Regions from separate parts of the Bacillus sp. AK124 genome, predicted to be linked through region 1. Evidence: riboswitches for the same ligand, from Rfam matches in the RefSeq annotation. Region 1 holds a riboswitch; the other holds the start of a gene.
The links. Region 1 has a riboswitch for cyclic di-AMP ahead of M1E06_RS18910 (dicarboxylate/amino acid:cation symporter). Riboswitches for the same ligand answer to the same signal wherever they lie in the genome.
Positions count from the first base shown of each region.

Region 2: another riboswitch for cyclic di-AMP. It lies ahead of kdpF (K(+)-transporting ATPase subunit F); the one in region 1 lies ahead of M1E06_RS18910 (dicarboxylate/amino acid:cation symporter).

Region 1 is NZ_CP096378.1:3,750,010-3,766,388, reverse strand. Features, by position in the region: gene M1E06_RS18950 (macrolide family glycosyltransferase) at 1-155, shown strand, start outside; gene M1E06_RS18945 (DUF2188 domain-containing protein) at 152-598, opposite strand; gene M1E06_RS18940 (EcsC family protein) at 717-1,538, shown strand; gene M1E06_RS18935 (Na+/H+ antiporter NhaC family protein) at 1,582-2,871, opposite strand; partial or broken gene M1E06_RS18930 (cupin domain-containing protein) at 3,000-3,329, shown strand; gene M1E06_RS18925 (YdbC family protein) at 3,336-3,689, shown strand; gene gsiB (glucose starvation-inducible protein GsiB) at 3,791-4,231, shown strand; gene M1E06_RS18915 (AI-2E family transporter) at 4,621-5,661, shown strand; cyclic di-AMP (ydaO/yuaA leader) riboswitch at 5,731-5,872, shown strand; gene M1E06_RS18910 (dicarboxylate/amino acid:cation symporter) at 5,947-7,191, shown strand; gene M1E06_RS18905 (ABC transporter ATP-binding protein) at 7,261-8,187, shown strand; gene M1E06_RS18900 (ABC transporter permease) at 8,180-8,947, shown strand; gene M1E06_RS18895 (hypothetical protein) at 9,069-9,407, shown strand; gene M1E06_RS18890 (acyl-CoA dehydrogenase family protein) at 9,532-10,680, shown strand; gene fbpB (Fur-regulated basic protein FbpB) at 10,717-10,872, opposite strand; gene fbpA (Fur-regulated basic protein FbpA) at 10,875-11,033, opposite strand; gene M1E06_RS18875 (thioredoxin family protein) at 11,447-11,767, opposite strand; gene M1E06_RS18870 (D-alanine--D-alanine ligase) at 11,928-13,013, shown strand; gene M1E06_RS18865 (UDP-N-acetylmuramoyl-tripeptide--D-alanyl-D-alanine ligase) at 13,130-14,500, shown strand; gene M1E06_RS18860 (alpha/beta hydrolase) at 14,566-15,276, shown strand; gene cshA (degradosome RNA helicase CshA) at 15,623-16,379, shown strand, end outside.
Region 2 is NZ_CP096378.1:1,438,097-1,454,475, forward strand. Features, by position in the region: gene M1E06_RS07235 (LysR family transcriptional regulator) at 1-743, shown strand, start outside; gene M1E06_RS07240 (iron-hydroxamate ABC transporter substrate-binding protein) at 821-1,774, shown strand; gene M1E06_RS07245 (cupin domain-containing protein) at 1,817-2,761, opposite strand; gene M1E06_RS07250 (uroporphyrinogen-III synthase) at 2,866-3,693, shown strand; gene M1E06_RS07255 (peptidase E) at 3,996-4,661, opposite strand; gene M1E06_RS07260 (winged helix-turn-helix transcriptional regulator) at 4,681-5,058, opposite strand; gene M1E06_RS07265 (MFS transporter) at 5,216-6,436, shown strand; gene M1E06_RS07270 (aldo/keto reductase) at 6,467-7,312, shown strand; cyclic di-AMP (ydaO/yuaA leader) riboswitch at 7,565-7,707, shown strand; gene kdpF (K(+)-transporting ATPase subunit F) at 7,962-8,009, shown strand; gene kdpA (potassium-transporting ATPase subunit KdpA) at 8,041-9,708, shown strand; gene kdpB (potassium-transporting ATPase subunit KdpB) at 9,788-11,794, shown strand; gene kdpC (potassium-transporting ATPase subunit KdpC) at 11,807-12,367, shown strand; gene kdpDN (KdpD-like non-kinase potassium sensor) at 12,437-13,585, shown strand; gene M1E06_RS07300 (methylated-DNA--[protein]-cysteine S-methyltransferase) at 13,558-14,127, opposite strand; gene M1E06_RS07305 (bifunctional transcriptional activator/DNA repair enzyme AdaA) at 14,132-14,692, opposite strand; gene catA (type A chloramphenicol O-acetyltransferase) at 14,910-15,560, shown strand; gene M1E06_RS07315 (YrhK family protein) at 15,643-15,903, opposite strand; gene M1E06_RS07320 (hypothetical protein) at 16,024-16,379, shown strand, end outside.

The sequences.
Region 1 (16,379 bases):
TTAAAGATATGCTTGAAAACCGCTCCTATAAAGACGGAGCCGCCAAAATCGGCCGCTCGCTCCGCGATGCCGGCGGCTATCAAAAAGCAGCTGATGCTGTATTGGAGTTGGCGGGGAAAAAAGTAAGACGCTCCAAAAACGGAGCGCCCCGTTAATTCATCCTGATCTTCCGCTCCACACTGCCGTCTTTTTTATGGACGATGACGGCAGTGCCTTTGTTTTCGGCGATTTCTTTCGCCCGTTCGACGGCTTCTGCTTTTGTATCCTTTACTTCGCTGGCCCGCTTGGCGTCTTCGGCTTTGACTGCCCAGCCTTTTTCGTGTTTAATGACATGCTCGCACTTTTCCGCAAGCTCCGGCCTGCTGCTCGAACCGCTGTCACCGCGTACCGTTTCATCAGCTTCCCCCGCATAGGATTTGAGTTCGCTTTTGCTCCTGTTATCCGCCCATTCCTTCGCCTGACTCGTCGCGATCGGAATCGCCCGGCTTTCGTCGTATCCTTCGTCTACCATTGCATTCGCAATTTCAATGGCTTTCTTTTTTACCGGTTTGTCCAAATGCTTCAATGAAGCGGGATAGTCTTCCATTGACCATGGCATTTGATCATTCCTCCTTTTACATAAAGGTTTACCCTCCGGCTGCCGATCAAAAAACACGGATTCATAAAGTGAATCATTGTATACTATAAAAAAACACGATTGAGAGGGCGAACCTTCTGTGCGCAACGATAAAACAGATTTGGAAAACGAACTGAAAAAAATTGAAAAATGGGAAAAAGAACAGCAGAAAGCGTGGTTTTGGGAAAGGATCGGGCGGCTGCCGTTCAAGGTTCTGGACAAGCTTACACCGGCATTCATTCAAGATAAAATCGGTCTCTTGCTCGACGAAATCGGCGGCTTTATTCAAAACGGCGGCCAATATTTAACGTCCGAAAAACATCTGATCCGCCAGTTTCAAAAAAAGCTGCCGGATGAAACGATCGAAACGGTCGAAGATATTCAAAGGGCTCCTTTGGAAGTGATGGATCAAATGTGTGAAAACCTCGGAAAAAACAGGGCGAATACCGCGGCTGTCCAAGGAGCGACAACAGGTGTCGGCGGCTTATTCACGCTTGCCGTCGATATTCCCGCCATCCTCGGCCTTTCATTGAAGACATTACAGGACATCGCGGTGTCTTACGGCTACGATCCTAAAGAAAAAACGGAGCGGATGTTCATTATTAAATGCCTGCAGCTCAGCGCCGCTGATATTGTCGGGAAAAGGGCGATCATTCAGGAACTCAGCCGATACCATCTACAGTCAGGCTCACGGGAAAATATGATTTCGCAAATTCAAGGCTGGCGGGAGGTTGTTTATACATACCGCGATTCTTTCGGATGGAAAAAGCTGTTTCAAATGGTGCCCGTCGCAGGCATCCTCTTTGGCGCAATCTCAAACCGTTCAATGGTGAACGGCGTTGCCGAAACAGGAATGATGATGTATAAAAAACGGAGGATCATGGAAAGGCTTGCGGAGCTGGACGCCGCAGAAACAGAGTGATAAAAATGCTGCCGTTTCGATAACGGCAGCATTTTTCATGGAGTTACGCTTTTTCCGTAAAGCGAGGCAGTCTGAAGATAATCGCGCATATGCCGCAGACGCCGATCAAAATCGGATAAAAAGAATAAGGAAGAATGCTGACAGGCGATATTTTCGCGATTTGTGCAGCTGACAGCATTTGCGCGCCGTAAGGAATCAATCCTTGTACCACACAGGAAAAGATATCGAGGATGCTCGCCGATTTCCTATTGTCGATTCCGTACCGGTCGGATAAATCTTTTGCCAGCGGCCCCGCTGTAATAATGGCAATCGTATTGTTGGCCGTCGCCAGGTTTGCCGCACTGACAAGGCCGGCAATGCCCGCTTCCGCTCCTTTTTTTGAACGGATTCTCCGCGATACAAATTGAAGGAGAAATGCGATCCCGCCGTTTCGCTTCATCATTTCCGCCATTCCGCCAATCAGAAGCGATAAAATGATCAGTTCGGACATCCCGCCGATGCCTTCGGTGATCGCGGTTAAATACGTATGAAGCGTCAGGCTGCCGTCGGAAATACCGATTACTCCGGCTAACACGATGCCGCCGAAAATAACGGCCATAACATTAAATCCGAGAAGGGCGAATATCAGAACCCCGAGATACGGCAGCACCTTCACCCAGCTGTAAGTCCCGGCTTGTGCGGCAGGATGCCCTCCGGCTGAAAACACCATCAGCAGGATGACCGTGGCAACCGCGGCAGGCAGGACGATCAGGAAATTCGTTTTAAACTTGTCCGACATTTTCGTCTTTTGTGTGCGGACAGCGGCAATGGTCGTATCGGAAATAAATGATAAGTTATCACCGAACATCGCGCCCCCCACAACCGCAGCAACCGAATAGGCCGCCGGAACGCCGATTTCGGCGCTGATCCCTGCTGAGATCGGAGCGAGCGCAGCAATCGTTCCGGTTGACGTGCCCATCGACACAGAGATAAACGCAGCGATGATAAATAAACCGGCAACCATAAACTGCCCCGGTACAAACGAAAGCGCAAGATTAACGGTTGATTCGACGGCCCCCATCGCCTTTGCGGCTGATGAAAACGCGCCGGCCAAAATAAAGATCATCACCATGATCATAATATCGGGGTGTCCAGCGCCTTTCGCAAACCACTCCGTCTTTTGGCTGAGCTTCTCCTTACTGTTCATCGCCAGTGAGACAACCGATGCCGCAAGCGCCGCGGCCACGATTGGCAGGCTGTAAAAATCGCCTGTGATCAAGCCTGATCCAACGAATAAACAAACAAATAAAAACAGCGGCAAAAGCCCTGAAGCTTTTCCGTTTTGATTTTGCATGATGTACACCTCTTCTATAGGTTCAAACCGTTTTTTCACCAATATCCAACACTTTAAAAGGCGAACGCTCAAAAGTCAAATGGTAAAATAAGTTCGGGAGAAAATCAAATGAAAGAGGAGTGAAGCTGATGGATCGCAAAACGAGTCTTCTTGAATTGACAAAGGAAGTCACAGAAAAGCATGCCAATTTTTCCGTTTCGGAAGTGAACGACCATTGTATGCGAATTGCTGTTTTGGAGGGCGAATACGTATGGCATTTCCATCCCGGCTCAGATGAGCTGTTTATTGTTTTGGAAGGAGAGCTGTTGATCGACTTTCAGGACCGTCCCACAGAAGTCCTGAAAGCGAACGATTCCCTGCTGATTCCGAAAGGCGTCATTCACCGGACGCGCGCTGATGTAAGGTCGGTTAACCTTTGTATAGAAAAAACTAATGCGGAAACCGTCCCGTTCGCGGAAGGGAATGTGCTGAAGCTGATACGGTGCAAACCAGCCGGACAACAGCTTCATGCATTCAGCGAGGCGCAGGCCAAATGGGCTCCGCTGCAAAACGTCAGCGGATTCATCAGACAGTGGGGCGGATGGATGGAAACAGAAAACGGGCCGGAAGCCCTTGTCCTCGTGCTTTGGAAATCAAAGCGCGATTATTTGAACTTTATGGCCGATCATCATGATGCAATATATGAAAGAACGAATCAGAAAGGTACGTTCGAATCCATCAACATTACCCTGTTTGAAGAGCCTGCCGAGATATCTAAGACGCTGCAGAACAATACGCCGGCTCCGGTACCGGAATGGACGGTAAAAGGCAGCGGATGATTGCATGATTCCCGGACTCTTTCGTGAATGTGCTATTTGTGTTTACTCTTTTTGAAATGTGGAATGTAAAAACCATAACACTTCAAAAGGAGGAATCGAAAATGGCAAACAATAATGACAACAACAAAATGAGCAGGGAAGAAGCAGGCAGAAAAGGCGGAGAAAAAACAAGCCAAAACCATGATAAAGAATTCTACCAAGAGATCGGTCAAAAAGGCGGAGAAGCAACAAGCAAAAATCATGACAAAGAATTCTACCAGGAAATCGGCGAAAAAGGCGGGGAAGCCACAAGCCGTAATCATGACAAAGAATTCTACCAGGAAATCGGTGAAAAAGGCGGAGAAGCCACAAGCCGAAACCATGATAAAGAATTCTACCAGGAAATCGGTGAAAAGGGCGGAGAAGCCACAAGCAAAAACCATGACAAAGAATTCTACCAGGAGATCGGTCAAAAAGGCGGAGAAGCCACAAGCCGAAACCATGACAAGGAGTTCTATCAAGAAAACGGTGAAAAAGGCGGACGTCAAAGAAGAAGCGGTTAATGTACAGTGAAGAGAGGGGCTGACAAACAGTCCCTCTCAGCGTGTCGACAAACCCTCGCATTCGTTGTCAGGCCTGCGCGTCGGTGCTCACGAATTGCAACATTCGCTCCGCCCCAATGCTCGGCCTTCCTAGACTGCAAGGGTTGAGGGTCACGCTGAAAGGATTTTGTCAATAATCTGGAGGGGCTGAACATCAGCCCCTCCTTTTTTATGGAAGATGCCTGCCGCTGCCGCACGAGCGCTCATATTAAAATATTATTAATTATTGATCTTCTGAAGAGATTTCCGGTCTGTTTTGTTATATAATTTACAGATGATGCATCAAATTGTAATTATAAAAGTTTGAATGCTAAAAGTTAAGGACTAAAGTACTGGTGGGAGTGTACCGAATGGCAGCGTTGATTAAATTTTTTCAGCATCCTGGGGTCAGGCGTTTTTCAGTTTTTGTTGTATTGGCGGGAGTTTTATATCTGTTCCGCAGCATGATGAATCTCATATTGCTCACATTTATCTTTACGTTTTTGATGAACCGTCTGGAAAATGTGATCCGCGGTTTTTTAAACCGCTTTATTAAAGTCAGCCAGAGACTGATTATTTCCTGTTTGTATGCGGCTCTTGCCATCGCGCTTTCGATCGGCGGTGTGGTCTATTACCCCGTGATCGTCACCCAGATTCAGCAGCTGATCAAACAAGGAAAGTATATTGCTTCTCACCCTGACAGCATTCCTTTTCTCGATATGATCACCGGTATGTTCGGCGATATCAATTTGACATCCTATTTGGAAAAAGGTCTTAACTTTATCTATACATATATCACAGATATTAGCGCGTTTGGCCTGCAGGTGGTTATGTCATTGGTTCTCAGCATGTTCTTATTGATCGAAAAAGACAAGGTCTTGAGCTTAATGGATAAATTTAAGACGAGCAAAATAGCCATTTTCTACGAGGAAATTGCTTACTTTGGTAAAAAATTCACGAGAACGTTCGGAAAGGTGCTTGAGGCTCAGTTTATTATCGCCTCCATCAATTGCGCATTGACGACCATTGCCCTCGCGATTATGGGTTTTCCTCAGCTATTCGGCCTTGCCGTCATGGTGTTTTTCCTCGGGCTGGTTCCGGTCGCAGGCGTTGTGCTCTCCCTTATTCCGTTAAGCATTATCGCCTACAGTATCGGCGGAATCGCTTATATCGTATCACTGGTATTGGTCATCATGATCGTCCATGCGATAGAGGCCTATTTCCTCAATCCGAAACTAATGTCCGCCAAGACGGAGCTGCCGATTTTCTTCACGTTTATCGTGCTGATTTTTTCTGAACATTTCATAGGGATTTGGGGTTTAATTATCGGTATTCCGATATTTGTTTTCCTGCTTGATATCCTTGATGTCACAAGTCAAGAGAAAAGCCGAACAGCGGGCACCGGAAAATAGCATATATGTAAATCAGAAAATTTGGTTTACATATTTCGAATTTTCAGGTATAACTGTTATATAACGAAATAGCGCCACACGTTTAATCCTTTAGTAGGAGTGGGGGACCCGATCATTTGGGGTGAATTTTTCTGTTCCCGTGCGAACTGAAAGACGGACATCTCTTCGTCCGAACCCGTCAGCTAACCTCATCAACGTGAAGAGAGTCATGTGGAACCAATTTTAATGGTAAAAGCCCATGGGAGATCTCTCATGGGCTTTTTTTGGAAAGGGGAGACATGTTATATGAAGTTAGCAACAAAAATTATTATCGCTCTATTACTCGGTGCAGTCGTCGGTATTATACTGAACGTCACTTCGCCGGATTTATTTAGCAAGCTTAATACATTTTTATTCGGGCCGCTCGGCACGATCTTCCTCAACTTAATTAAAATGCTCGTTGTACCGATTGTTTTCTTTTCTCTCACTTTAGGGGTAGCAGGACTTGGAGATCCAAAGAAACTTGGCAGGATCGGTGCCAAAACGATTTCTTTCTTTTTAGTTACAACTGCAATTGCCATTATTATCGGACTTATTTTAGCGTTGGTCATCAAACCGGGAACCATCGGAACGTATGATACAAGCGCAGCGGAATATTCAGCTGAGAAGGCGCCGAGCATTGCCGAAACGCTTTTGAATATCATTCCGACAAACCCGGTTCAGGCAATGGCTGAAGGAAATATGCTGCAAATCATTGCTTTCTCCATTTTGGTCGGTCTCGGAATTACGATGCTCGGCAAAAAAGCGGACGCTCTTCTCAAAGTGGTTGAACAAGGTAACGATCTCATGATGTATCTCGTCAATCTCGTGATGAAGTTCGCGCCGTACGGTACATTCGGCTTGATTGCCGGGGCGATCGGAAGCCAAGGCTGGGACGCCATTAAAGCAATGGGGCTTTATATGATCGTCGTCATTCTGGCGCTTTTCATACACACCATCGTCACATACGGCGCAGCGATTGCGTTTTTGGCAAAGCGGAACCCGCTCACATTCTTTAAAGATTTTTCAGAGGTTATGCTTGTTGCCTTCAGTACGTCAAGCAGCAACGCGACGCTTCCGGTTTCGATGGATGTCGCTCAAAGAAAGCTGAAAGTGCCAGAGCCGATCTCAAGCTTTGTTCAGCCGCTTGGAGCTACGATCAACATGGATGGCACGGCGATTATGCAAGGGGTAGCGACGGTCTTTATCGCTCAGGTGTACGGCAATGACCTGTCACTGACACAGCTGTTGATGGTTGTTCTCACCGCAGTGCTTGCCAGCATTGGAACAGCGGGTGTACCGGGTGTCGGACTGATTATGCTCGCCATGGTTCTTCAAACAGTTGGCCTTCCAGTTGAGGGAATTGCGCTAATATTGGGAATTGACAGACTTCTGGACATGATTCGTACGGCTGTCAATACAACAGGCGATGCAGCATGCGCTGTCATCGTCACCGAGACGGAAAAGAAACACGGCAAAATCGAAGCCCCTCATAGTGAAGTGTCCGTGTAACTCAAAAATGATATAATCAAACAGTGCCTTTTCGGCACTGTTTATTTTTTTGGGAAAGAGGAGGGGGCTATGACAAAGCAGCCTGTTTTACATATAGAAAATGTTGATAAAATCATAGACGGCAAAACGATATTGAAGGATATCCGCTTAACGGCGAATGAAGGGGAGATCATCGGCCTGCTTGGTCCGAACGGATCAGGAAAAACGACCCTCATTAAATTGATCACCGGGTTAATTAAAATGAAGAGCGGATCAATTGTCATAAACGGCTTTCCGATTGACCGCCAATTTGAAAAAGCGATCCGATCGGTCGGAGCCATCGTTGAAAATCCTGAATTTTATCCGTATCTGACAGGCTATGAAAACCTGAAACACTACGCAAATATGCACGCTGGAATCGGTCGGGATAGACTGGCGGAAGTGATCAGCAGGGTCGGGCTAGAAGATGCCGCAGAAGACAAGGTCAAAACATACTCGCTCGGGATGAAACAGCGCCTCGGTATTGCCCAGGCGATTCTTCACCGTCCGAAGCTGCTGATTTTGGATGAGCCGACGAACGGATTGGACCCGGCGGGAATGAAAGATTTCCGCGAGCATCTGCGTGAGCTTGCCGAAGAAGAAGGAACGGCGATCCTGTTTGCGACCCACTTGCTGAAGGAAGTGGAAGATTTGTGCGATCGGGTCGTCATTCTTCAACAAGGGAAAATCAAATCAACCGTCGTCCTCAATGATGCAGATGAAAAGCAGGAAAAGGCGATGCTGGAGGTACAGCCCTATGACAAAGCGCTTCAGTGGCTGAAAGACCAGGGATACGAAGCCCGCGCCGAAAAAGGTTTGCTCGCCGTAAAGGTCGCGAAAGCGCAAATTCCTGCTTTAAATCAACAGCTTGTCGCCAATGAGATTGACGTCTATTCGATCGCTCCGTTTAAGCAGTCTCTTGAGGATGAATATATGGCGCGGACGAATGGAACGGAAGAGAGGAATACTGATGTTTAAACTGATTCAAAACGAGCATGTTAAATTGCTGAAGCGAAAAGTAACATTTGTATCGCTGGCGCTGATCGCAGTCTTTCAATTTCTCCTCGCGCTCATAACGAAAAGAATCCTGATGAGCGCCGGGACAGAGGATCATTTCATCGGCTATTTTTCATTCACCCCAAACCTGAATATCCTCTTGCAGGGGCTTTCGATTGTGGTGGCGGCTTCAATTATATCTTTTGAATATGATAAAAAGACGATCAAATTTTTGCTGATCCGCCCTGTCAGAAGAGAAAAAATTCTTGTTTCAAAATACGTGACGAGCGTGCTCGCAAGCATTTGGCTCTTTATCATTTACTACGGATTTTCTTTATTGTTCGGTCTGCTCTTTTTCGGCGTGAAGCTCGACGAAAAAGCGGAGCCGCTCTTTATCAATACGGTGACAATGATCGGTACGCAGTGGTTTGAAGTATGGATGATGGTTTCCTTTGCGTTTTTATGCTCTGCATTGTTTAAAAGCAGCGCGCTCAGCATCATGGTGTCGATCGTCGTGCTGTACGGCGCCAAAATGCTTGTGACGATCATGTCTTATTTGGAAAAACCGCTCGGTAAATTTTTGTTGTTCGCTAATACTGATTTAACGCAATACGCCGGTGAGGCCAAGCCGCTTTTTAGCGGGATGACGCCTTTGTTTTCACTCGTCATCGTCTTTCTCCATCTCGTGTTTTTTCTCGGAACGGCGTGGTGGGCCTTTTGTAAACGCGATATGAAAGTATAAAATATTTTGTCTAAAGTGTGACAAAAGGAATGACATTTTTGTGAAATATGTCGTAATTACCGTGTGAATTTCCTATTCTAAATTATAATTTTAGGATAAGGGAATGGGGGATGAGACATCCATGAAAAAATTTATTACGGCATTGCCGATTGTATTGCTGTTGTCATTTTCATTTGTTTCTTTTGCCTTTAATTTCGATCATCTTGTCTATTTTAGACTTGCGCTCGGGCTCTTTTCGCTCGCAGGTTTGTTTCTGCTATATAAATTGAAAAACGGCGTCCGCTTCTTTATGGCGTATCTTTATGGAAGCTGGGTCGTGCTGGCCGGAATCGCCGCATATGAAGAACCGCTTTTTTCCGATTTCTTCTTCGGCGGTCTCACGATCACGATGGGCTACTTAACCTACATGCTGATTTATCTCGGTATGAAGGTTGACCGTCGCGGCGGTCAAGCCGTTTAGTCAAAAGCGCACCTCGCTGAAGGTGCGCTTTTTTGTTTTGCCAAGGGTATCATTTGCACAACAAGCCGTGAACGAACTATAATACTTATTAAATCTATCGGAATTTGGTCAGGAGGATGCCGGTGTGTGTTCAATATTTGTGAAAACGGAAAGGCAGCAGGAATGGCTCGGTAAAATCGGGAAACTGGCGGATGAATTTGAGAAAACAGCAGCGTATTATGACGAACATGCCCAATTTCCCGCAGAACATATTCAAAAGCTGCGGGATTCAGGCTACACAGCGCTGACGGTCGGAAAAGAATACGGGGGAGAAGGCATTTCACTCTACGATATGCTTTTGTTTCAGGAACGGCTTGCCAAAGGAGACGGACCGACAGCTCTCAGCATCGGCTGGCACTTGAGCGTGATGGGAGAACTGGCGGAAGGAAACAGCTGGGACCGGCATGTGTTTTCATCGATTTCAAATGAAGCATTAAAGGGCGCGCTGATCAACAGAGCTGCAAGTGAAGCGCAGACGGGAAGCCCGACAAGAGGAGGACGCCCCGGAACCCATGCGGTTAAAAAGAATGGCGGATGGATTGTAAACGGACGTAAAACATTTACAACGATGTCTCCGGTTCTCGACTACTTTCTTGTCACCGCTTGGATTGAAGAGAAGCAAACGATTGGCGTTTTCTTGATCCATAAAGATGCGGAAGGCTTGGCAATAGAAGAAACGTGGGATATGGCGGCGATGAGGGGTACGGGAAGCCACGATTTGGTGCTGACCGATGTCCGTCTCGACGAATCCATGCTTGTCGAGCTGTTGGCGGGTAAAAGAACGGATAAAGTCAACGGCTGGCTGCTTCATATACCGGCTGTTTATCTAGGTATCGCGCAAGCAGCGAGAGATTATGCCGTCCAATTTGCAAAAGACTATCAGCCGAACAGTTTGAAAGGTCCGATTAAAGAAGTGCCTGCTGTTCAGCGTCATATCGGCGAAATCGATTTGGAACTCATGAAAGCCCGCCACTTTATGTATCATGTCGCAGAGCTTTATGATGACCCGGAGCGCCGCGCCTTTTTAACAGGTGAGCTTGGAGCGGTTAAACATACAGTAACGAATACGGCCATTGCTGTCGTAGACAGGGCGATGAGAGTCGTCGGAGCGAAGAGTCTGGCGAGAACGAACCCGCTCCAAAGATTCTATCGCGATGTCCGGGCGGGCCTCCACAATCCGCCGATGGATGATGCGACAATCGGCAAGCTTGCTGGTATTGCATTCAGTGAATAGTAAAAAAGAAGCCGTTCAAAATGAGCGGCTTCTTTTTTAAGTTTGTTTTGCTTTAGACATTGCCAAAAGGCGGTTCTCGTGTCTGCGGTCGATCTTGTCATAAATGACTTCCATTTCTTTCGGGTTCTTGGCGATTTCTTTCTTATATTCTTCGACAAGCTGATGAAAGGTTTTAATCTTCCGTTTTGACATGATTATCCGCCTTTCTTGTTGGATTGGTATTCGCTTTCGAGTTCGCTTAAAGACAATTCGTAAAGGTGGCGCTCTTCTTTTTTATATATGCCAAGCTGGATAAGCCGCTGAATGAGTTGTTTCTTTCTCATTTCCACCGCTTTCTTTAATTGAGGGGCCATGTGATCACCTCGTCAACCATTAGTGATATTGATAATCATTATCAATAAAGGATATTATACTAAATAGTATCACCAAATGTAAAGAGACATCCTTAAAATAATATTGAAAGAAATTGAAAAATATGAATTATTATCCAAAAACGTATATAAAAAAAGAAGCCGACAAGGGCTTCACAACTAGAAAAAATAATTGCAAAATAGGAACAAAAAACATTCTACCTGAATATAAAAAACGAATCAAGAACTTTTTGCGAAATTTCGACATTTTCGTTTCCCGGGAAATACTCGTGTCGAATTATTAATGAAAGCTCACTTTTATGAAACAAATATTGCTGCTGTCCCGTCTTGTATAAAAAGGACATGGGCGCTCCCATGTCCTGCGGTTCAGACAAAAAATCAGAACTTTAAACGAATTAGCTAATATGTTCAGCCAGGAACTCGTTCACTTCTTCAGGTGTTTTGGCATTTGCGCTGTGAAGGTGACCCGTTTTTTCGCCGTTTTTGAAAATCAACAGGCTTGGAATGCCCATGACCTGATACTTATCGGCAAGTTCAGGAAGATCGTCTTTATTCAGCTCATACCAGTCATTTTCCTGATAAGCCTCAAGAATGTCTCCAATGAACATGTTCATGCGTGTGCAGTCCGGGCACCAGTCAGCATAAAATTTGACGATGATTTCTTTATCGGATTGGATCAGTTCATTAAATTGTGCTTCTGTTGTGATTTTTTTCAATTGCAACCTCTCCTTTTCAATGCCATTTTAATATAAAATGAAAAGGATTTACATACAAATGCTTTTTATATGCTGTTTTTAGACCGTATTAAAATAATTAGATCATTTTCCCGGGAAAGTGATAAGATAGTAAAGATGAATCCAGTGGGGGGAGTACGAATTGAAGACAAGATTAGGATTGGTATACGGCGGAAAATCAGCGGAGCATAACGTTTCTCTGCAAACCGCGCTGGCCGTCACGAAAGCATTAGATACTGAAAAATTTGATATACACCCGATTTATATAACAGAAAAAGGCGAGTGGGTGAGAGGGCCGCAACTGACAGAACCGGTTTCAAATGTGAAAATGCTTCAGTTTGAACAGACGGGCCAGACATTTTCTCCGGCATTGCTGAACCGCGATATGTTTCCGGGCGAAGCTGATGTAAAAGAAGACTCGATTGATGTTGTTTTCCCGCTTTTGCACGGACCGAATGGGGAAGACGGCACCATTCAAGGCATGCTTGAACTATTGAATGTGCCATATGTGGGCAACGGAGTCTTAGCTTCCTCTGCGGGCATGGATAAAGTGGTCATGAAGCATCTGTTTGCACAGGCAGGGCTTGACCAGGCGAAATACGTTTCATTTGTGAAAAAAACATGGAGTCACTCCAAAGAAGAAAGCTATGATCAAGTGGAAGCTGAGCTTGGTTATCCGTGCTTCGTAAAACCGGCTAACCTTGGATCAAGCGTCGGGATCAGCAAATGCAGAAACCGTGAAGAGCTTGACCAAGCCTTTGGGCTTGCATTTCAATATGACCGGAAAATTGTCGTTGAAGAGGGCGTCATCGGCCGCGAAATAGAACTCGGCGTTCTGGGGAATGATGAACCTGTCTGCTCAGTCGCGGGGGAAATCGCTCCGAAGAAAGATTTTTATGACTATAAAGCAAAATATGAAGACGGCGACACTGATTTGATTATTCCGGCTTCCCTGACAGAGGACGAATACGAAACAATGCGCAGCATGGCGGTCAAAGCGTTTCAGGCGATTGACGGCTCAGGCCTTGTGAGAGCGGACTTTTTCCTTACAAACGAAGGCAGGGTCCTGATCAATGAAGTCAATACGATGCCGGGATTCACACCGTTCAGCATGTTCCCGCTTCTCTGGAAGCAATCAGGGGTTGAGTATGCTGAACTGATTGAAAAACTTGTCGCTTTGGCAATCGATCGGCACGAAGAAAAACAGCAGATCAAACATACATTTTAACGGGACGGAGCGGACCGAATCCGGGGGAAAGCGGTTCGCCCTTATATACAGCTGCAGACACTATCCTTATTTGTGGTAGTGTCTCTTTTCCTTGCTGGAGAAAGAGAGGGACATACATGATAACGAGAACGGTAAAAGAAATTGCTGAAATGTCGGAAGGCGTTTTGACGAATGAAGCTTTTGAAGGGCGTCTCGTCAAAGGCGTCTCAACCGATTCGAGAAAACTGGCGAAAGACCAACTGTTTATTCCGCTTGCAGGCGAGCGGTTCAATGGTCACGTTTTTGCAGAGCAGGCTTTTCAGGAAGGCGTCGCAGCCGTGCTGTGGAACCGGAGCGAACCGAATCCTCCGGAAGGGAAGCCGGTCATTTTAGTTGACGATACGCTGGAAGCGCTGCAGAAGCTTGCGAAGGCATACAGGCATCAGCTGGACGTGAAAATCGTCGGCGTGACCGGTTCAAATGGGAAAACGACGACAAAAGACATGATTCATGCTGTGTTGGGCACCGAGTATAAAGTGCATAAGACAGAAGGAAACTATAATAACCACATCGGCCTGCCCCTGACGATTCTGGCGATGCCGGAAGATACGGAAATCGCCATTTTGGAGATGGGGATGAGCGCCAAAGGGGAAATTGATTTTCTGACACGTCTGGCGCGTCCTGATATCGCCGTCATCACAAACATCGGCGAATCGCACCTCCTTGAACTCGGATCAAGAGAAGGAATTGCAGAGGCAAAGCTCGAAATTGTCAATGGGCTTTCAAAAGAGGGCACACTCATTTATATCGGAGATGAACCGCTGCTCGCCGAAAGGCTGAACCAGCCGCCTTACGAGACAAAGACGTTTGGAGAGGATCCGGCTTTCGACTATCAGCTTGAGGATATGACGCAGACGGAAGAGGGCACGGCATTCCGCGTCAGAGGGATCGAAAACCGGTTCTTCATCCCGGTGCTCGGAAAGCATAATGTGAAAAACGCTTTAGCTGCGATTGCGGCCGGAGACCTTCTGAATGTCAGCAGGACTCATATTGCAGAAGGGCTGACGAAACTGAAAGTGACCGGTATGCGGCTTGAGCTTGTAAAGACACGGGCCGGCGTTGCGATCATTAATGACGCCTATAATGCAAGTCCGACATCGATGAAAGCTGCGATCGAGCTTGTCGACCAGATGAAGGGATACGGCAAGAAAATGCTCGTTCTCGGCGATATGCTGGAGCTCGGCGAAGGAGAGAAAGCGTTTCATGAAGACATCGGGCAGGCAGTCAATCCGGACTCAATCGACTTTTTATTTACGTACGGGGATCTCGGTGCATATATTGCAAAAGGGGCGCTTAAACATTTTCCCGAACACCGCGTCCTTCATTTCAACCCGGAAAACAAAGACGGTTTGAAAAAGATATTGAAAGAAAAAGCGAATACAGGGGATCTGATCCTTGTCAAAGCGTCCAGAGGCATGCGTCTTGAGGATGTTATAAAAGATTTGTAAGGGAACATTGAATCATAAAGTCGTTTTTTATGTGATCATCAGTAAAAGAAAACGGGTGAATGGTCATGATAGGATGTTTATGCATTCACGGATTTACCGGAGCACCGTATGAATTGGAACCGCTGGCTTCTCATTTAAAACAAACGGCCGATTGGCGAGTCGAAATGATCACGCTGCCCGGGCACGGGGAGATGCCGGTTTTAAAAGGCGTCTGTTTTCAGGAATGGATCGCTTGCGCAGAAGTGGAGCTTGTCCGTTTGTTGAAAACGTGTGATACGGTATTTTTAATCGGATTTTCAATGGGCGGGATGATTGCCGCCTATTTAGCCGGAAAATATCCGGTCAGCCGCCTTGTCCTGTTGAGCGCGGCTGCCCAGTACATCAGCCCGGGACAGCTGATCCAGGATTTGAAGAATGTGATCAAAGATTCTTTGCAAGGCAAGCTTGAGGATAATCTGCTTTACAAAAGGTACAAACAAAAGCTGACAAGCACCCCGGTGTCTTCAGCATTTCAGTTTCGCAAGCTCGTTAAGATGACAAAGCCTGCTTTGAAAAACCTCCGCATCCCTGTGCTCATTGTTCAGGGGGAATGCGATTCAATCGTGCCGCTGTCAAGCGCGTATTATCTTTATGAAACCATACCTTCCGAAGAGAAAGAGCTGTGCCTCTTGCCGGAATCCAAGCACCATGTCTGCCTTGAAGAAAACTCCGCTGTCCTCTTTCAAACCGTTGAGGCGTTTCTCAAAAAAACGCCGATTGAATCCATAAAAAAATAAATAATTGAACGGCAATCTGCAAAAAATAATCGGGGATGCGGGCAGAGAAAAATGAGTGTATGCTGTCGAAAGCCGCACAAGCCTGTGTTACAATGTGTAAAAGACGTCAACAGGCGGGCTTGACGTTTCGCGGACGGTTGTCCCAGAGGTCTATAGATGGCTGCCGAACCGGCGAGAGAGCACACTGCTCATTTTCATCTTGTTGAAAAACGTATAACGGAATGGTAATATAACATGTAAAGTAATTCGGGCTTTGCATAAGTATGGACCTGTCCTTTGCACAAAGGGCAGTTTTTATTGATAAAACACGATTACTGAAACAGTAAGCAGAAGGAGTTTGAATACATTGACAATAACGTTTCAAGATTTTCAATTAAGTTCTGATCTCACAAAAGCGATCAAGCGTATGGGATTTGAAGAGGCAACACCGATTCAGGCACAAACGATTCCGCTCGGCCTTGCAAATAAAGATGTGATCGGACAAGCGCAAACGGGAACAGGAAAAACGGCTGCATTTGGCATCCCCCTTGTTGAGAAAATCAACCCCGAGTCTCCTAACATTCAAGCCATTGTTATCGCACCTACTCGTGAATTAGCCATTCAAGTTTCTGAAGAGCTATATAAAATTGGACAGGATAAACGCGCTCGCGTGCTGCCGATTTACGGTGGACAGGATATCGGACGCCAGATTCGCGCGCTTAAGAAAAATCCTCATATTATCGTCGGAACACCTGGCCGTTTGCTTGACCATATCAACCGCCGCACAATGCGTCTTCAAACAGTGAACACCGTTGTGCTTGATGAAGCGGATGAAATGCTGAACATGGGATTCATCGAAGATATCGAATCCATCCTTTCCAATGTGCCCGCTGAGCATCAAACATTGCTGTTTTCTGCAACAATGCCTGCTCCGATTAAACGGATTGCAGAACGTTTCATGACCAACCCGGAGCACGTGAAAGTGAAAGCGAAGGAAATGACAGTATCAAACATTCAGCAGTTCTACCTTGAAGTACATGAACGCAAAAAGTTTGATACGCTGACACGTCTTCTTGACATCCAGTCTCCTGAACTGGCGATTGTATTCGGCCGGACAAAGCGCC
Region 2 (16,379 bases), 2.0 Mb from region 1:
AATCGATCCGCCTGACAAAGTACGGCGAGCAGTTCCTCATCAAAGCGAAACAGGCCCGCCTTGCTCTTGACGAAGGCGTCCAGCAAATCAGGGAAAGCGTCAATCCGAATGCCGGGGAAATCTCGGTATCTTTTTTGCATACGCTTGGTTCACGCCTGATGCCGCAGCTGATTGCCGGTTTTAAAAAGAAATACCCGAATGTTGCGTTCCGTCTGTATCAGGCCGCAAATGAACATCTTCAGCATATGGTGGAGACGGGCGAGGCTGATATATGTCTCAGCTCACCACCCCTTCCAAACGAACTTCTTGAATGGACGGTGCTGGATACTGAACCGCTTTACCTGGTGCTTCCCGCCGACCACCCGCTCGCAGATCGGAAAGAAGTCGCGATCAGATCCTTTGCCCATGAGGACTTTGTCGGTTTTAAGCCGGGTTATGGTCTTCGATATGTGTTTGATCAAATGTGCCGGGAACTGTCCATCAGCCCGAAGCTTGCGTTTGAAGGGGAAGAAGTGTCGACGATTTTGGGCCTTGTATCAGCAGGGCTCGGTGCGGCGATCCTGCCGAAAACGGCGGAACACATCCATTCTCCGGTGGCATTTTGCCGAGTGTCAGACTACCGTTCTGAGAGGACGATCGGTCTCGCCGTTTTGAAAGACTATTATTTATCGCCGGCGGCACGCAACTTTAAAGAATTTGTCATCGAATACTATCGACGGAATGAGCGGCCTGATCAGCCGTAAAGCAAATAAAGACTTCTCATGGTGACAATTATCCTGTATATTGATAATGATAATTATTATCAATTGGAGGGTTGAACATGACGAAAAAGCAGTATTCTTATATATTGACCGTTTTACTCGCATTTTCTGTTTTTCTTTCAGGCTGTCAAAGCGGCCAAAAACAGACGGCATCAAAGAACGAAGCGAAAACAAGAGTGGTGAAAACAATCAACGGAAATGTCACTGTACCGGCCAATCCGAAGCGCGTCGTTACGATAGGATATGCCGGGACAATGCTTGCATTCGGAATCAAGCCGCTTGGAGAAACAGGGAAATATCTTGAAAGTCCCTATATTAAAGATCATATTTCAGAAATAAAGAATATCGGGGGAAAAGACGGTTTTTCAGTATCTGTGGAAAAGATTCTTAAGCTTAAACCCGATTTGATCGTATCGATGACAAACGATAAAAAAGAATATGAAAAGCTCTCAAAAATCGCTCCGACTGTCGTTTATCCGTTCGGCACGTTTAAAGATGCACGCGATGAAATGAAAACGTTTGGCAAGCTGCTCGGCAAGGAAAAGGAGGCTCGGGAGTGGACGAAAACGTTTAATCAAAAAATGAAAGCCGCCCGCGCGAAAATCAAAGATGCATCTGTACAAGGTGAAACGTTCTCTTTAATCGGCGCATATGCAAAATCTGTGTATGTCTACGGGGCCTACGGGTATCGGGGCGGAGAAGCGATCTATACGCAGCTGGGACTGACGCCGCCTGAATCTGTTAAAAAGGATGCCATTGATACAGCTGACGGATATAAAGCCATATCTTTCGAAGTTCTGCCGAAATATGCCGGAGACTACATATTTGTCGATGAATCATACAACGGAAAGCTTGATCAGGACAATCCGGTTTGGAAGTCGCTTGACGCGGTGAAAAAAGGCAAGGTCTTTTTCCTCGATCCGGACAGGTTCTGGCCGTATGATCCAAACGCTGTTCAGGCGCAGGCCGAAGAAATCGCGGACATGATTTCCAAGAAAGCGAAAAACGAATAGAAAAGCGGGGAGCCGAAAAGAATGATCCGGCTTCCCGCTTTTTCATTTTTCATAATGCTGAAATTGAATATCCAGTGTCCGGAGGTATGTTTGCAGGCCCGCATCTTGGATGGGGATGATATAGGCCGCTTCACCTGACTCATTATGGTGGGAATGCCATAATCCCGGCGGTGTAATGAAGGCTTTTCCGGTTACCCAGTCAATCCGTTTCGGATCGATGATTTCCTTTGTGGCCGGATCGATTTTGCTTCCGACTAATGTGTACGTCCCTGGTGCGGCATAGGCGACAAAATCGAGAGCCACCGACTTGTGGCTGTGGGGCGCTTGATTGGAGCCGGGAGGCACGATGCCGAACATCGCCCACAATACATGGGTGATCGTCAGCGTTTGATCGAATATATCATTGTTTAAAAGAACGGAAATACGGTTTCGGAAACGGGCGTCAGGAGCGGCGGCCGCTTCAGCCAATTTTGCTTTTGCCTGTTCAGCGGTGTAGATGGTTGGTTGAAAGCGGGATTCCGACGGCTTTACGCCCAAATAATGCAGGAGAGGTGAATCGGTGATGTAATAAATGGCTGCATCTTCTGCTGCGGTATGCTGGCTGCTTGAACCGGCAGGCAAAGTCAAAAAATCGCCTTTCTGCCAGTGAATCGTATCTTCGCCCGCTTCGGTACGCCCTGCGCCGCTGACAATGTAATATAGTTCGCTTGTCGCGCGGGGGGCGGTGTGAATCGTGTCGCCCGAACGAATCTTGATGAAGTGGGCGAGAAGGGAAGGGCTTGAAGCGGGATATTCCGTCTTCAGTTCTTCTGAGATGTCCAGCGGGATGATCCGCGTTTCACCTGTTTCATACAATTCAGGTCCGAACTCTTTCACAGGAATCGGACTGATTATTCCGCTTCCAATCGGGTCAGAGGCAGTGGTATACTCGAAAAAACGGGCATGTTTCGTCAAATGCTCGGCTCGGGTTTCAAATTGAGAATGCATTGAAAAACCTCCTGTTATTTTTTGATAATTCAATCATATCTCATTTGGAAGATGATAGTAAACCATTACATTGATAGAAACAGATACGGAAAAGAGGGATTGGATTGGGAAAAGGATTGAACGGCAGAAGAATTGCCATCGGAGCATCGCGAAAAACGGATGAAATGAGCACATTAATCAAAAAGCAAGGCGGGGTTCCCGTCGTACGTTCCCTTCAGGGTACCGTGTTTTTGGCCGAAAAAGAAGTAGGTCCTGATTTGCGAGCCTTTGTTGAAACGGGAGCCGACTGGGTGATTTTTACGACAGGAATCGGGACGGAGACGCTTGTCAACCTAGCTGATAAACTGGGGATCGGTGAGCGCTATTTACAAGCGATCCGCGGGGCGAAGGCGGCATCGAGAGGCTACAAAACAATCGCCGCATTAAAAAAGCTCGGCATTACGCCGGTTGCGGCGGATGAAGACGGCACCACCAAAGGACTGATCGACTCGCTTCAATCCCATGATTTTTCCGGGAAACGGGTGATGGTACAGCTTCACGGCGAAAACGCACCGTCACTGCTTCAGTTTTTGGAAGAGAAAGGTGCAGCTGTTTTTCCGCTTCTGCCGTATCGCCATGTTGCACCGGACCGGGAAACCGTCGCTTTATTGTGCAGCGAGGTCATCAACCGTGAAGTGGATGCGGTTTGCTTTACAACAGCCGTCCAAGTCCGCTCGCTTTTTCATTTTGCGAAAGAAAACGGCTTTGCGGAGAAAATTGTCCAATCTTTTCAAGACAGCGTGTTGGCAGCCGCTGTCGGAAAAGTGACGGCAGAAGCTTTAAGAGAAGAAGGAGTTGAACGCCTGCTCGCTCCCGGCCTCGAACGAATGGGAGCGATGATTGTGGAGCTGGCCCGGTTTTATGAAACGGAAGAGGAAATCAAAACACAGTAAGTGCGAAGGAAATCAGCAGATTGGGGCGTGAGAGTCTCCTTGGGAGGCGCTGTCATGTATGCAGACCCAAAAGGAAAAAAGCCGCAGACACAGCTTGCCGTGCGGCTATCATTTTCTGGGCTGTGATACTTTTTGTGCATCATGCTTTTGAATATGTTGATCGTGAGCCGTTGATGTCAAATTTTTCTGTTTTGCTGGGTTTGAGTCTCACCGTGTTTTTTCTGACGGAAAGCCTGGTCAAACGGCTTGCAGCCGCAAAAACAAGAAAAACGCTTCGCCGATGAGCCGAAGCGTTTTTTGCTTTATAAAACAAATTGATCTGAAACGAATACCGCGCCGTCTTCATTAAAAATCCGGGCAGGCTTTGTTCCGATGACCCGGATGTCTGAAATGCTTGCGGCGATTCCCGTTTCTTCCGGCAAGGCGATGACGGGAGTGTCAAAGGCATGCCTATACCTTTTAATCAGCGGATCATGTTCAACCTTGTAGTGACACCAAACCGCATAGTCTCCCAGAAGCTTTAATCCGTTAAAATCGCGCAATCCGCAAGCATTGCGGTCCATATAAGAGCAAGTCATGATGTTCTTTCCGAGAATGACGGCGCCTGCGCTTCCGCCGTAAATGACGCCGCCGCTTTCGGCATAGCGCTTTAACACCTCGATAAAATGTGATTCAATGAATTGTTTGAGCAGACGAAACGTATTTCCTCCGCCAATATATACGGCAGAAAATGCGTCTAAATCGTGCACGGTTTTGCCTTTGACATCCGTCCACATCACGATATTTTTAACGCCGAGCGGGTGAAAGAGCCGGCTGATCCAATCGAAGCCTTCATCATACCTGTCGGCGTCCATGGCAATCGGAATATACAACAAAGGCTTATGCGGGCAGAGGCTCCCGGCAAAATGTCGATCCAGCCGTTCAGTTTGGTGCGCATCTCCGCCCCCGGAAAGAAACCATTTTCCCATCCTGACCTCCATCTATTTATTATGTTTCCTTTAATTGTTCATTCAGCACGCTGTCCTCCAAAACGGCAAATTTGTCTCCATACACTTTCGTAATATGTGTTTCTCCCCAGGCGCACAATGAATCCAATATGTCTTTAAGCGTCCATCCGTATTCGCTGAGTTCGTATTCGACCTTCGGCGGCACCTGCTGGTACACGAGCCGATTGATGACGCCGTCCTCCTCCAGTTCGCGCAGCTGCTGGGTCAGCATTTTCTGCGTAATGTTCGGCATCAGCCGCTTCAGCTCGCTCGTGCGTTTTTTGCCGTGCGTCAAATGGCACAAAATCACACATTTCCATTTGCCTCCAATTACTTCAAGTGTAGCTTCGACAGATATATTGTACTTTTTCGGCTTCATGTTCTCCTCCAAACCATAGGAACCGAAAAGTACCTATCTAACTTTTTGGTTCCTATCGCACTTAAAAGTGCGTACTTTTTTTTATAGATGATATGTACCATAATATCATTTGCCGGCAGACATTTGCTATACATTAAAAACGAAAGGGGGAAAAAGAATGACTTCTGTTCATGATAAAAAACGCAGTACATTAGCGCTTTTAGCCTTGGCGGCCAGCGCATTTGCCATCGGAACAACCGAATTCATCAGCGTGGGGCTTCTGCCTTTAATTGCTGATGACATGAACATTTCAGTGACGACCGCGGGGCTGACTGTATCGTTATACGCTTTGGGCGTGACAGTCGGCGCACCCGTATTGACGTCTGTCACATCGAGTATGCCGAGAAAAGCGCTGTTGCTTGTGATTATGATTATTTTTATGATCGGAAACGGGCTTGCGGCATGTGCCGGAAGCATCGGTGTTTTATTAACCGCCCGCGTGATTTCCGCGTTTTCTCATGGCGTATTTATGTCAATCGGTTCAACGATTGCGGCAAGCCTGGTCCCGGCGGATAAAAGAGCCGGAGCGATATCAATTATGTTTACCGGTCTGACGATTGCGATGATTACCGGAGTTCCCATCGGCACGTTCCTCGGTCAGCTGTTCGGCTGGCGGATTGCTTTTGCGGCGATCGTCGCTGTCGGCGCACTGGCGTTTATCGCCAACAGCTTTCTTGTTCCGGCCGATTTGCCGAAAGGCGTCCGAACGTCTTTCAAGAGCCAATTGAAACTTGTAACCAATGGCCGTCTGCTGCTTTTATTCATCATTACGGCGCTTGGTTATGGAGGAACATTTGTTGTCTTTACGTATTTATCCCCGCTGCTTCAGCATGTGACAGGTTTTAAACAGGAAGCTGTTGCCGTCATTTTGCTTGCTTACGGCATTGCCGTCGCGCTCGGAAATATCATCGGAGGTAAAGCGGCCAACCAAAAACCGCTTACTGCATTATTCTATATGTTCATCGCCCAAGCGGTTGTGCTTCTCATCTTAACGGCGGCTGCTCCTTATCAGGCAGCGGGCTTTATCGTCATCATGCTGATGGGATTTTTAGCATTTATGAATGTCCCCGGGCTCCAGTCCTATGTGGTAATTCTGGCTGAACGGTTTGTTCCGGGGGCGGTAGATGTCGCATCAGCTGTCAATATCGCTGCATTCAACGCCGGGATCGCGATCGGATCTTATACAGGAGGCGCCATCACACAGTCGATCGGTTTGATTCACACTCCATGGGCCGGAGCTTTGATGGTGCTCGGCGCCGTCGCGCTGACGGGCTGGAGCAGGGCGCTGGAACGAAATGACCAAAAACAAAATCAAGCTTTAAAGAAAAACTGCGCATGATGTATACAAAAATATGAGGAGGCCAATTAGATGACGGCAAAAAATCTGCAAGATCGAATCACATTGAATAACGGGACGGACATGCCCTGGTTTGGACTAGGCGTGTTTAAAGTAGAGGAAGGGCCCGAACTGGTGCAAGCCGTAAAAACGGCAATCAAGCACGGCTACCGCAGTATCGATACGGCAGCCATCTACGGAAATGAAGAAGGGGTTGGCCAAGGAATTCGCGAAGGGTTGAAAGAAGCCGGAATTTCTAGAGAAGACTTGTTTGTAACGTCAAAGGTCTGGAATGACGATTTAGGCTATGACGAAACGATTGCAGCCTACGAAGCGAGTCTCGAAAAGCTCGGGCTCGATTACCTGGATTTATACCTGATCCACTGGCCTGTTGAAGGGCGCTATAAAGCGGCGTGGAAAGCCCTTGAAACTCTTTATGAACAAGGGCGCGTAAAAGCAATCGGCGTCAGCAATTTTCACGTTCACCATCTGGAAGACTTGCTGAAAGATGCCGCCGTCAAACCGGTGATCGACCAGGTCGAGTATCACCCGCGGCTCACGCAGAAAGAGCTGCAAGCGTTTTGCCGTTCGCACAGCATCCAGCTTCAAGCATGGTCGCCGCTGATGCAAGGCCAATTGCTCAGCCACCCGCTGCTGAAAGATATCGCGGACAAGCACGGCAAGACACCTGCTCAAGTCATTTTACGCTGGGATTTGCAAAACGGAGTCATCACCATTCCAAAGTCGACAAAAGCGGAGCGAATTGCCCAAAACGCGGACGTATTTGATTTTGAACTGACCCTCGAGGAAATGAAGCAAATTGACGGGCTGAATGAAAACACCCGTGTCGGTCCTGATCCTGATAACTTTGACTTTTAACAAAAAACGGCCCCGTTCGAATTTCCGAGCGGGGCTTCGACACATTTTTTATCCGCCGTTTTTCACAGGTAAAAGCCATAACATGAAAGAGAAAACGAGATATTAAGAGAAAATAGAAGGTAATAAGTCATAAACTGTGTAAAAAAGGTTATAAAATTGATAAACGAGGAAATTTGATCATTTATGAAACTTTACACGATGATTGAACGGGCGTAATATAAATCTCATCAAAAAACTGAATAAAATTTCCAATTAACGTAACCGCTGAATTCCAATTGGAAGCGGGGGAACCAATTTTTTGTGGCGCTGCCACTTGGGGTGAATCCTTTTCAAGGTAAGGTGACTCTTTGCACCTGAATCCGACAGCTAACCTCGCAAGCGTTTAAAGAGAACCAAAAAACGTGCATAAAGCACGGTTTCTTAACTGTGCCCAAAAAAGCCGTAAGAGGTTTGTTCTCTTGCGGCTTTTTTTCGTGCAAAAAACATGAAAGGAGGTGAGCGGAGTGCTGGATATCGTGATGCTGGCCATTGTCGCATTTTTAGCGGGGATGATGTTTCTGTTGCTGAGATGGGCGGGGAAAACCGCTGATCAATCATAAATGTGAAAGGAGTGATTGCCATGGCGCTATTGGCAGCGGGAGCAGCCGCCATGTTTGTCTATTTGACTTATGCTTTATTGAATCCTGAGAAATTTTAATTGTACACAAATTGGGGGTATTGAAATGACGATGCTCATATCCATCTGTTTTATCCTGCTTGCCGCATTGCTGGCAGCCAAACCAATGGGGCTTTACATAGCGAAGGTATTTGACGGCGCCCCGTCCAAAATCGACCGGTTTTTCCTTCCGGCGGAACGCTTGCTGCTTGAGCTGGGCGGAGTAAAAGGAGAAAACCAATCGTGGAAGAAATACGCCGCCGCGCTGGTACTCACGAATACGGCGATGATTTTCATCGTTTATCTCGTTTTTCGTCTGCAGGGTGTACTGCCTTTAAATCCTGAAAAGGTCGCGGGAATGGAACCTACACTGGCTTTTAATACGGCAGTCAGTTTTATGACGAATACAAATTTGCAGCATTACAGCGGCGAAAGCGGTCTGTCCATGCTTTCGCAGATGATTGCGATCACCTTTTTAATGTTTGCCGCTCCCGCTACGGCGCTGGCAGCCGCGGTTGCGATGATTCGGGGGCTCGCCGGGAAACCGTTCGGCAACTTTTTTGTCGATTTGGTCCGTTCGATCACGCGGATTTTACTGCCGATCACAGTTGTGGTGTCGCTTGTTTTCGTCGCCCTAGGCGTACCGCAGACGCTTGACGGTTCCGTGACAGCCCATACGGTGAGCGGAGGTGAGCAGTCCATTGTTCGGGGGCCGGTGGCGTCCTTTTTATCCATCAAAGAGCTGGGGAACAACGGCGGGGGGTATTTTGGCGTCAACTCTTCTCATCCATTTGAAAATCCGAATGGATGGAGCAATGCGATACAAATTTTATTAATGCTCTTGATTACCATCTCACTGCCGTTTACGTATGGGAAAATGGTTGGGAATCTGAAGCAAGGCCGCATTCTTTTTGTATCCGCAGGTCTTTTGTTTTTGCTTTCAGCCGGGGCAGCTTTCATGGCGGAATCGCAAGGCAATCCCGTCATCAATCAGCTCGGAATCGAGCACACAGAAGGCAGCATGGAAGGTAAGGAAGTGCGTTTTGGAACATTGAATTCAGCTTTTTATGCGATGGTTACCACCGCGAGCGAGACAGGAGCTGTCAATACGATGCACGACACGCTCACGCCACTAACGGGTCTTTTGGCATTGCTTAATATGATGCTGAACACGGTGTTTGGCGGAATAGGCGCCGGATTGATGAACATGCTTCTATACGCGATGGTTGCGGTTTTTCTGTCGGGTTTAATGGTCGGAAGAACGCCTGAGTTTTTAGGCAAAAAAATTGAAGGAAATGAAATGAAGCTTTTAGCTGTTACTCTGCTGATTCATCCTTTGTTAATCTTAGGGGCGTCAGCGCTTGCCGTCATGACGCAAGCGGGTCAGGCTGCAATTTCAAATCCCGGATTTCACGGGATCAGCCAGATTTTATACGAATATACGTCTTCAGCCGCGAATAACGGTTCAGGATTTGAAGGGCTCGGAGACGCGTCGCCTTTTTGGAATATAACAACGGGAATTGTGATGTTTATCGGCCGTTATTTCTCAATTGTCACACTGCTCGCAGTTGCGGGGTCACTTTTGAAAAAGCAAACCGTTCCGGAAACAATCGGAACATTTCGCACCGATTCAAGCCTGTTCAGCGGGATTTTTATCGCTTCGATCCTGATCGTCGGGGCTTTAACATTCTTTCCGGTGCTTGTGTTGGGACCGGCCGCAGAATATTTAACATTACGATAAGGGGGCTTTACTCATGAACGATTTGCATCATTCCAGTCAACAGGCCACACCGGATGCCGTTCACACAACAAAGCAAACGATGAACGACACGATCATCAAAGATGCGGTCAAACATGCCTTTTTAAAATTAGATCCGCGAACTATGATCAAAAATCCGATTATGTTTGTCGTAGAAGTTGGATTTTTCATAACGGTTCTGCTTTCCGTGTTTCCCCGGTTTTTCGGCAGTACGGCGGCTCCCTGGTTCAATCCGGCGGTTTCTTTCATTTTGCTGATCACCGTGTTATTCGCGAATTTCGCCGAAGCGCTGGCTGAAGGAAGAGGAAAGGCGCAGGCCGATTCTTTAAAACAGACGAAAAAAGGGGTTTCGGCCAATAAAGTAATGGATGACCGCATTGAGAAGGTAGCGTCTGCCGAGCTTAGAAAGGGGGACATCGTCATCGTCTCCCAGGGAGAAATGATACCTGGCGACGGTGAAGTCATCGCGGGTCTCGCATCAGTAGACGAATCGGCCATCACGGGAGAGTCTGCTCCGGTCATAAAGGAAGCAGGCGGTGATTTCAGCTCTGTTACGGGAGGCACCCGGGTCGTCAGCGATTCGATTAAAGTCAAGATCACGAGTGATCCGGGTGAAACGTTCCTCGATCAGATGATCGCTTTAGTCGAAGGGGCTGAAAGGCAAAAAACGCCGAATGAAATCGCGTTGAATACGGTTTTAACGAGCTTAACGCTGATTTTTCTGATCGTTGTTGCGACACTCCCGTTTTTCACGTCCTATCTCGGTTTTCAAATTGATCCCGCCGTCTTGATTGCCCTGCTTGTCTGTCTTATACCGACGACGATCGGCGGGCTCCTGTCAGCCATCGGGATTGCGGGAATGGATCGCGTGACCCGCTTCAACGTTCTGGCGATGTCGGGGAAAGCTGTCGAGGCTGCGGGCGACATTAACACGATTGTTCTTGATAAAACAGGGACGATCACTTTTGGAAACCGGATGGCCGGGGAATTTGTTCCTGTCGGAGATGAATCGCTTCAAACCGTTGGTGAATATGCGGCGCTTGGCTCCATCCATGACGAAACACCGGAAGGACGCTCAGTCATCGAACTCGCTGATAAACTCTCGATTCATTATGACTCGTCCGTTGCTGAAGCAGGAGAACCGATTGAATTCAAGGCGGAAACGAGAATGAGCGGCGTGAACCTGCCCGACGGAAGGCACATTCGCAAAGGCGCTGTCGATGCCGTGAAAAAGTGGGTGATCAACAATGGCGGAACGATACCTTCGAATCTCGATCTGGAAAGCGAACGGATTTCGAAAGAAGGCGGAACACCGCTGGCTGTAGCGGCAGACGGAACAATCTTCGGTTTGATCTATTTAAAAGACACCGTTAAACCGGGCATGAAAGAGCGCTTTGCCGAGCTTCGCAAAATGGGGATCAAAACGGTGATGTGCACAGGCGACAATCCGTTAACGGCCGCTACGATCGCAAGGGAAGCGGGCGTTGATGACTTTATTGCCGAAAGCAAGCCCGAAGACAAGATTAATGTGATCAAGCGCGAACAATCTGAAGGAAAGCTTGTCGCCATGACGGGCGACGGAACCAATGACGCGCCCGCACTTGCGCAGGCTGATGTCGGGCTTGCCATGAACAGCGGCACAACAGCTGCCAAGGAAGCAGCGAATATGGTGGACCTTGATTCGAATCCGACAAAAATCATTGAAGTCGTCTCGATCGGAAAGCAGCTGCTTATGACGCGCGGCGCCTTGACTACGTTCAGCATCGCAAACGATATCGCCAAATATTTTGCCATCATCCCGGCGATGTTTATGCTGGCGATTCCCGAGATGAACGCGCTGAACATCATGAGGCTTGGTTCGCCGATTTCAGCAATCTTATCTGCGCTGATATTTAACGCGCTGATCATCCCGCTTCTTGTGCCTTTAGCCATGAAAGGAATTGCTTATAAACCGATGAGCTCAAATGCTTTGCTGGCCCGCAATTTATTGATCTATGGCCTCGGCGGCGTCATCGTCCCTTTCATCGGAATCAAGCTGATCGATATGCTGCTTCAGATTATGTTGTAAGGAGGAATCGTCATGAAAGAAATCGGAGTAATCTTCAGAATCAGCCTGCTGTTAATGCTGGTTTGCGGGCTTGGATATCCGCTCGCGCTGACAGGGATTTCACAGGCCGCCATGCCTGGAAAGTCAAATGGAAGTCTTGTGTATGACCGGCAGGGGAATGTGATCGGCTCTGAACTCATTGGCCAGCGGTTTAGAGACCCGCGGCTCTTTCAAGGAAGGGAATCCAGCATCAAGTATGATGCCGCAGGATCTGGATCCCCAAACGAAGCGCCGTCAAATCCCGATTTGCTGAAACGGATGAAAGCATCGATTGAAAAGTGGAAAGAGGAAAACCCTGATGTTCCTATCAGTAAACTGCCGGTCGATTTAGTCACGAACTCCGCTTCGGGATTAGACCCTGATATCAGTCCCGACGGGGCGATGGCGCAAATTCCGAGAATCAGCCGTCTGACAGGACTGCCGGAGAAAGAGCTTGTGCAGCTTGTTCATCAGCATACCAAAAGCGACTTCTTAAGTGAACCGCGCGTCAACGTGCTGCTTCTCAATATCGATTTAAAAGAAAAACTGAAGTAGAATGCTGCCCGGTGTCTGATCATACGACACCGGGAAAAACAAACTTGATGAGAAAACGGAGATGCTGCAATGCGGAAAAAAAACACCCGTGATTATCGAAGGAAGACGCCGGGAGAGCTGCTGGCCGAAATTGAACAGCCGAAAAGAGGGCATTGGACCATTTATATCGGTTCTGCGCCGGGAGTCGGAAAAACGTATCGGATGCTCCAGGAAGCGCACGATTTAAAGCGGGAAGGGATCGATGCCGTGATCGGCCTTGTCGAAACGCATCATCGAAAAGACACGGCCGCACTCGTCAAAGGTTTAGAAGTCATTCCAAAACGAAACATTTCATATAAAGGGATAACGATGGGAGAAATGGATGTCGATGCGATTATTAACCGGAAGCCAGACCTTGTGCTTGTCGATGAACTGGCTCACACCAATGTGCCAGGTTCGAAAAATGAAAAGCGGTACATGGACGTTGAAGATATTTTACAGGAAGGCATCAACGTGCTGTCCGCCGTCAATATCCAGCATATCGAAAGCGTCCATGATATCGTTCAGCACGTCACCGGGGTGAAAGTGAGAGAACGGATCCCGGACCGCGTGTTGGAATTGGCGAATGAAGTCATCTTGATTGACGTCACTCCGGAAACATTGCAAAAGCGGCTTCAGGAAGGAAAGGTATATGAAAAACATAAGATACAACAGGCTTTAACCCATTTTTTTACGAAAAATAATTTAGCTGCGTTGAGAGAGCTCGCCTTGCGAGAAGTTGCAGATGATGTGGATGATCGTCTGGAGCGGACGAACGGCAGCCTCCGGCCGAGGGGAACGAATGAAAAGATTTTGGTGTGCGTCCAGCACGGAAAAAATGCCGAAAAACTGATACGGCGCGGATGGAGAATCGCAAGCCGGCTGAAGGCCGATCTGCTCGTTTTAAACGTGTCGCGCACGTCAAAGGAGCAGCTGGCCCCGACAGAACGGGATAAAATCGGGCAATGGGAGACGCTCTGTGCACAATTCGGCGCCGAATTCATTTTTAAACACTCAAACAAAAGGCGCATTTCTGAAACGATCACTGATACAGCGAAACAGCACGGCATTACACAAATCGTGCTCGGCCAATCCGCCCGATCGCGATGGGAAGAAATCAGAAAAGGCTCGATTGTCAACAGCATTATGAGGCATACAGACGGAATCGACCTTCACATTGTCTCGGATGAGAAAGCTTGAGATCGGGATGCCGTTGTTAAAGGATGTTCAGCGGCGCCTGCGGCCTCCAGTATCAGCAGTTCTTTTTTCATCTCCAATCCTCCCCGGTATCCCGTGAGCTGTCCGTTTTTGCCGATAACCCGATGGCACGGCACTACCATTAACAGCGGATTTGCGCCGATCGCCGTACCTACGGCCCGGACAGCGTTCCGCTTTTGTATACGCCCGGCGATATCGGAATAGGAACGCGTGCTGCCGAAAGGAATTTCGGAGAGCGCCTGCCACACGGCCAGCTGAAAAGGCGTTCCGGCAAGGTCGACAGGAAAGCTGAAATGAGTCCGCTTGCCATTTAAATACGCCTGAATCTGCTCGGCGTATTCTGCCAATCCTTTGTCATCCCGAATGAAAACTGGCTGTGCGTACCTTTTTTCAGCCCAAGCGGCCAGCTCACCGAATCCTTGATTCCATGCCCCTGTAAAACAGAGCCCGCGGGCAGTCGCCGCAATGTGAATCTGCGAGCGGCGGCAAGTCAGCGTACGCCAGTATACGATTTGATCTTCCATATGTTTACCTCCGTTTCATTTGCCGGTATGACGTCGGTGATTGCCCTGTTTTCTTTTTAAACAAAGCGGCAAAATAATCCGCATTCCCGATGCCTACCATTGAGGCGATTTCTGCGATCGTTCGTTCAGAATGGGCAAGCAAAACGAATGCTTTCTCAATCCTTTTCTGCAGGATGTATTCTGCCGGCGAGACGCCTTTGATTCGTTTAAACGTCCGCTGCAGATGAAAAGGGCTGATATGGCACCTGTCAGCCAAAGCTTGCAGAGACAGCGGATCGCGATAAGATTCCTCGATGATTTGCACCGCCCGCTGTGCCAGCTCTTCATCCGGCAGCAGCATCCCGGCCGGATTGCAGCGTTTGCAGGGGCGGTACCCTTCTGATAAAGCATCTTTTGCATTGAAAAAGATTTGCACATTTTCGATTTGCGGAACTCTCGATTTGCAGGAAGGGCGGCAAAATATCCCGGTCGTTTTGACCGCGTAATAAAAAACTCCGTCATAGGCGGAATCGTTTTCCGTAATCGCCCGCCACCTTTCAGGCGTCAATCGTGATTTGCTGTTCATATCTTCACCCCGATCTATGTCAGTATAACCTAAATGACAGCCGGAGGTGGAGAGGCGGGGAATGGCACAGCAAGAAGACAAAGAAGAAGAGGGACGGTTGCCTGCGTCTCCGAAACGCGCTACAATTCATTTGCAATACAGGATGAGGTGAGAATATTGCCGAAATCAGAGAAGCAGGCCTCCTAAAATAAAAAAGCTATATTTTAGGAGGTAAAACATGAATTTTCAAACAATCGATCTCGACACTTGGTATAGAAAATCTTATTTTGACCATTACATGAAGGAAGCGAAATGTTCTTTCAGTATAACGACAAACGTCAATGTGACCAATTTGCTTGCCGTGCTCAAGAAAAAGAAGATCAAGCTGTACCCGGTTTTTATTTATATCGTATCAAGGGCCATTCATTCGCGTCCTGAGTTTAGAACAACTTTTAACGACAAAGGACAGCTGGGATATTGGGAACAAATGCACCCGTGCTATACGATTTTTCATCAGGACGACCAAACGTTTTCCGCCCTCTGGACAGAATACTCAAATGATTTCTCGCGGTTTTATCGTCAATATCTTCAGGATGCCGAGCGCTTTGGAGACAAAAAGGGCTTATGGGCTAAGCCGGACATCCCGCCCAATGCGTTTTCAGTTTCTTCTATTCCATGGGTGCGCTTTACAAACTTTAATTTAAACCTAGATAACAGCGAACACTTGCTGCCGATTATTACAAACGGGAAATACTTTTCAGAAGGCGGTGAAACATTTTTGCCGGTTTCCCTGCAAGTACACCATGCAGTGTGTGACGGCTATCATGCCGGCGCTTTTATGAACGAGTTGGAACGGCTTGCCGCCGATTGTGAGGAGTGGCTTATGTGACAGAGGAAAGGCCGATAGGATTCGGCCTTTTTTATATGCACTTCTTAGCGGGTCTCCTACCATCTCTCCCTGCTGTTTAAATTTACTCACGGGATTTGGAACGCCGGCTCTCAACAAACTTCCGGTAATGAAAATCATGAACCAAACGGATCGTCGGCCTGATTAACAGCTGAAAGCTGCCGATCACAAACATCCATATTCCCGCCGGCTTCAGTTCCTCGAAGAAAAAACAGAAGCTCCCGACAAGGAATAAAAGACCGATAAGAAAATCGTTTAATGTATGAAGAACTTTGTATCTTTTTTTGAAAAAGAGTTCGTATCGATCATTGTGGTTTTGCGGCATTGCTTGATCCCTCCAGTCCTTTTATTACCCTGCCGGAAGCAGGAGTGAAACGTCGGTATGCATAGGATTTATGAATAAGGAAAAACATATGGGGACATCGACCATCGAGGAGTGAAAAATATGCGGCTATTCATATGTGCATTGTGCCTGTTCGGCATGATTGTTCCGACATTTGAAACGAAAGCGCTGACGTTTGAAGAATTGCCGGTTAAACAGGCTTCAAAACAATGGGAAGTTCAAATCGGTAAAGCCGAAGCAAAAAACGGAATGGCGAAGCCGGAAAAAGGTAGCTTTCATACTTATGCTGTCGAAATCAAAAACATTGGACACGATGTAGCTTCGGCGGAAATTTATCTCTATCGGAATGAACCCAATTCTTCAACGAAATTTTCGCTTTGGAATATTCCTCACGACAATGCGGTCTCTTTAGCCAAAAGCTTAAATGACGGAAGCCCTGTCAAGCACCGGAATTTGCT